Regions from separate parts of the Thioclava sp. genome, predicted to be linked through region 2. Evidence: riboswitches for the same ligand, from Rfam matches in the RefSeq annotation. Region 2 holds a riboswitch; the other holds the start of a gene.

Region 1 (2,202 bases), on a different contig from region 2:
GTGACAGGTAGTCATAGCGCAGTGCGATATTGATTTCGTCCAGCAGCACCATCCGAATTTCGGGGTTTCGGATCAGCTCTTTGGCTTTCTCCCAGCCCGCCTGTGCAGCGGCGATGTCGCGTTCGCGGTCTTGCGTTTCCCAAGTAAAGCCCTCGCCCATCGCGTAGAACTGGCAAAGATCGCCGAAATGCTCGGTAATCAGGCTTCGTTCACCGGTTTCCCACGCGCCTTTTATAAACTGCACAACCGCGCAAGGCATTTCATGCGCGATGCAGCGCAGAATCATTCCGAAACCCGACGAGGACTTCCCTTTGCCTGATCCCGTGTGGACGATGATTAACCCTTTTTCCCCGTCTTTTTTTGCCATGATTTTGTCGCGTGCGGCCTTCTTTTTCGCCATTTTGGCGCTGTGGCGGGCCAAGGTGTCGGAGGTGTCGGCTTTGGGGGGCATGGGGTTGATCCTCGTGCTTGACAAAACGGTTGCGCTCGCGCACTCAGAGGTTGCGCTGGTTCCTGTCTTTAAGGCAGGTGAAGAGGGAATGCGACAGGGTTTGCGATTGATCGGATCGTGAGCCTCAAGCGCAGCCGCCCCCGCGACCGTGACCGGAGAGGTCACCCGAGCCACTGATCCGAATGGGTTGGGAAGGCGGGTGTCCGTGGGGCGATCCCCCGTATCCGCAAGCCGGGAGACCTGCCAGCGCTGTTGATTACGGGCAGACGGGGTGTTTCTGCGACCGGATGGGTGACTCTGGTCGTTCGTGATCCGTGATTCCCTCTGGCCTTTTCCCCTGATGCGACACAGGAGGAAAAGGTGCGATGACGGCAATTTTGAGTGTGTGTGCGACCTGCCGTGGTGCAGAACCCGATGCGGGCGATGAAATCCGTCCTGGCACGCATTTATTGCAAGCGCTCAGCGCGCTTGACTGCCCTGACGGCGTGGAAATCCGGTCGGTTGAATGTCTCTCGGCTTGTGACAATGGCTGCACTATCGCGCTCTCGGCGCCGGGCAAGTGGAGCTATGTTTACGGCCATATGAGCGCGCAAAACGCATCCGATATTCTGACAGGTTCTGCCGCCTATGCGGCCACGTCCGACGGTCTGGTGCCATGGCGCGCGCGCCCGGTGATTTTTCGCAAGCAAAGCCTCGCACGCATTCCGCCGCTGTCTTCGAAATCCGATTCACAGGAGTAGTCCATGCCCGATCTGACCAAGGTTCCCGTTACCGTTATTACCGGCTTTCTGGGCGCGGGAAAGACGACCCTGATCCGGCATTTGATGGCGAATGCCGGCGATCGAAAGCTGGCCGTTCTGGTCAACGAATTCGGCACTGTCGGGGTCGATGGCGATATCTTGCGTCAATGCGCCGACGAAAATTGCCCCGACGAGAATATTGTCGAGCTGGCCAACGGCTGCATCTGCTGCACCGTTGCAGATGAGTTCATCCCGACGATTGAAGCGCTGATGGCGCGCCCGCAAAAGCCCGACCATATTTTGATTGAAACCTCGGGTCTGGCGCTGCCCAAACCGTTGCTGAAAGCGTTTGACTGGCCTGCGATCCGCTCAAAAATTACGGTGGACGGGGTGATTGCTTTGGCGGATGTAGAGGCGGTGGCGGCTGGGCGCTTTGCGCCGAATGTGGCTGCGGTGGATGCGCAGCGCTTGGCGGATGACAGCTTGGATCATGAGACGCCTTTGTCTGAGGTGTTTGAAGATCAGATTGCTTGCGCTGATCTCGTGCTGCTGTCCAAGGCTGATCTGGCGGGAGAGGCGGGGCTTGCCGCCGCGCGTGCCGTGATCGAGGCCGAAGCGCCGCGCAAGCTGCCGATTTTGCCGCTTACCGAAGGAGTGATCGACCCCAATGTCGTGCTGGGTCTGGGCGCGGCTGCCGAAGACGATCTGGCGGCGCGTCCCAGCCATCACGACGGGGCGGATGATCACGAACATGATGAGTTCGACACGGTGGTGATTGAGCTGCCCGAAATCACCGACCTTGATCAATTTGTCTCGGCTGTGCAGCGTCTCGCGCGCGATCAGAATATCTTGCGCGTAAAGGGCCATGTCGCAGTCCAGGGCAAACCGATGCGCCTGTTGGTGCAGGGTGTTGGCGCGCGGGTGCGACACCAGTTTGATCGCCCTTGGGGCACCGATCCGCGCCGTTCGGCGCTGGTGGTGATCGCTGAGCATGACGATGTCGACCCCGAG
Region 2 (2,202 bases):
GTCACCATCGCAGGACTCCTCGGGGCATTCGCGCTGGGGTATCAGCATTCGGGCACATGGGGCGGGGCGATCTCGTTTCTGCTGATCGCGGCGGTGCTGGCAGTGCTGGAAATTTCGCTCAGTTTCGACAATGCGATCGTGAATGCCAACAAGCTCAAGACTATGAGCCCGATCTGGCAAAAGCGGTTCCTGACGTGGGGTATCGTGATTGCGGTGTTCGGGATGCGCATCTTGTTTCCGCTGCTGATTGTGGTGATCGCCGCCGGAATCGGGCCGTGGCAGGCGATCCAACTGGCCGCGCAACAGCCCGCCGAATACGCCCGCATCATCGACGGAGCGCATCTGTCGATTGCCGGTTTTGGCGGCGCATTCCTGATGATGGTCGCGCTGAATTACTTTATCGACGAGGGCAAGGATGTCGATTGGATCGCAACGCTTGAATGCCGGATGCGGGCCTGTGCCTCGGTGCGCGGGCTTGAAATCGGCTTTGTGCTGTTGGTGATCCTTGGCTTCACCTGGATCCTGCCCGAGGGGAGTGAGGGTGACTTTCTGTTCGCCTCGGTTGCGGGGCTGGCGACGTTTCTGGCCGTTGAGGTGCTGGGGCAGGTGCTAGACCGCGCCAGTTTATCCGCCGCCACTGCGCGCGCCGGTCTGGGCGGATTTCTGTATCTCGAAGTGCTCGATGCCTCGTTTAGCTTTGATGGCGTGATCGGGGCCTTTGCGCTGACGCAAAACCTGTTCCTGATCGCCATCGGGCTGGGCGTGGGGGCGATGTATGTGCGCTCGATGACGCTGATGCTGGTGGAACGCAACACGCTGTCAGAATTCCGCTATCTCGAACATGGTGCGTTCTGGTCGATCCTGATCCTGTCGATGGTGATGTTTGCCCAGACCCTCGTGCATGTCCCCGAGGCGATCACCGGGCTGGTTGGTGCGGGGCTGATCGGGTTCGCGCTGTTTTCCTCGATCCGGTTCAACAGGCGCGCACGGATCGCTCACGAGCGTTGAAATTTCCTTGACAGGGCGGCTATGAGCGGGCATCCGGGGGCCACTTCGGTTCCGCACCTGCGGATCAAAAGGGAACCCGGTGCAGCGCGCGTTGTGCTTATTCCGGGGCTGCCCCCGCAACTGTGAGCGGTGAGTGACGGCTGACTTAGCCACTGGGTCGATGATCCGGGAAGGCCAGCTTGAACGACGACCCGCAAGCCAGGAGACCTGCCGAGGCGCTCATCCTTTCTGCCTGCGCGGGGTGTGCGGGAGAGGCGGTATTCCGCTCGTGGTGACAGTTTCACCGTCGGCGGAAATGGCATTTTTCCAAAGACTTAAAATACGAAGTTCACGCAAGCTACGTGCTGCGTTCCGAGGGATTTGGATATGAAAACCACCCAACTTACGACGGCCCTGCTGCTATCCACCGCACTCGCCACCCCCGCGTTGGCGCAAGACAGCCAACCCTATGCGCTGGATGAGATTGTGTTTTCGGGCGCGCTTGGCTCTAAGCCGCTGAATGCCTTGACCTATGGGCGCAGCTATACAGTCGTCACCGCTGATGAGATCGACCGGCTCGGCTATGCAACCGTGACGCAAGCGCTTTCGAGCGTGCCCGGTGTGGCGGTCACCCAAACCGATGCGTCGCTGGGCAGTGTGTTCATCCGTGGCGGTGATTCAAATATGACCGTGGTGTTGATTGATGGCGTCAAAGCCTCGGCGGGCTACAATGGCGCGTTTTATTTCAACGGGCTAGACGTGGCTGATATCGAACGCATCGAGGTGTTGCGCGGTCCGCAATCAGTGATTGGCGGGGCCAATGCGGCGGCGGGTGTGATCTCGATTACCACCAAAAAGGCAAGCGAACCGGGGCTGCATCAGCAGACGGGCATTGGTTACGGGTCGTATGGCACGACACATGTCAACTATAATGCGCAATATAGGGGCGCGCGTGGGCAGATCGCCTTTAGCATCGCGCAAGATCACAAAGGCGGCTACGATATCTCGGGCGATGGTGGCCAGCGCGATTCCTCGACTCTTTCGACGGGGACGATCACGGGGCAATATGACATCACCGACTGGTTGACCGCCGGGGTGATGTTGCGCCAATCGTATCAAAATTACGACTATGACTCGGCGACTGGATCGGGGTCTGCGGCGGCCTACGTAGTCGATGCTGACAATGTCGGAAAGCGCCGGGATACGTTCGGCCAG

What was found. A riboswitch is a leader RNA that binds a small molecule or an ion and turns the genes downstream of it on or off. The one in region 2 is predicted to bind cobalamin.
Region 1: linked by a shared signal. The riboswitch ahead of ACN0SD_RS14815 (DUF1636 family protein) and the one ahead of ACN0SD_RS09830 (TonB-dependent receptor plug domain-containing protein) in region 2 are both predicted to bind cobalamin.

What each region holds. Positions count from the first base shown of each region.
Region 1 covers NZ_JBLXEM010000013.1:32,839-35,040, forward strand. The annotation lists gene cobO (cob(I)yrinic acid a,c-diamide adenosyltransferase) at 1-451, opposite strand, end outside; cobalamin riboswitch at 491-714, shown strand; gene ACN0SD_RS14815 (DUF1636 family protein) at 817-1,191, shown strand; gene cobW (cobalamin biosynthesis protein CobW) at 1,195-2,202, shown strand, end outside.
Region 2 covers NZ_JBLXEM010000005.1:254,827-257,028, forward strand. The annotation lists gene ACN0SD_RS09825 (DUF475 domain-containing protein) at 1-1,008, shown strand, start outside; cobalamin riboswitch at 1,038-1,238, shown strand; gene ACN0SD_RS09830 (TonB-dependent receptor plug domain-containing protein) at 1,375-2,202, shown strand, end outside.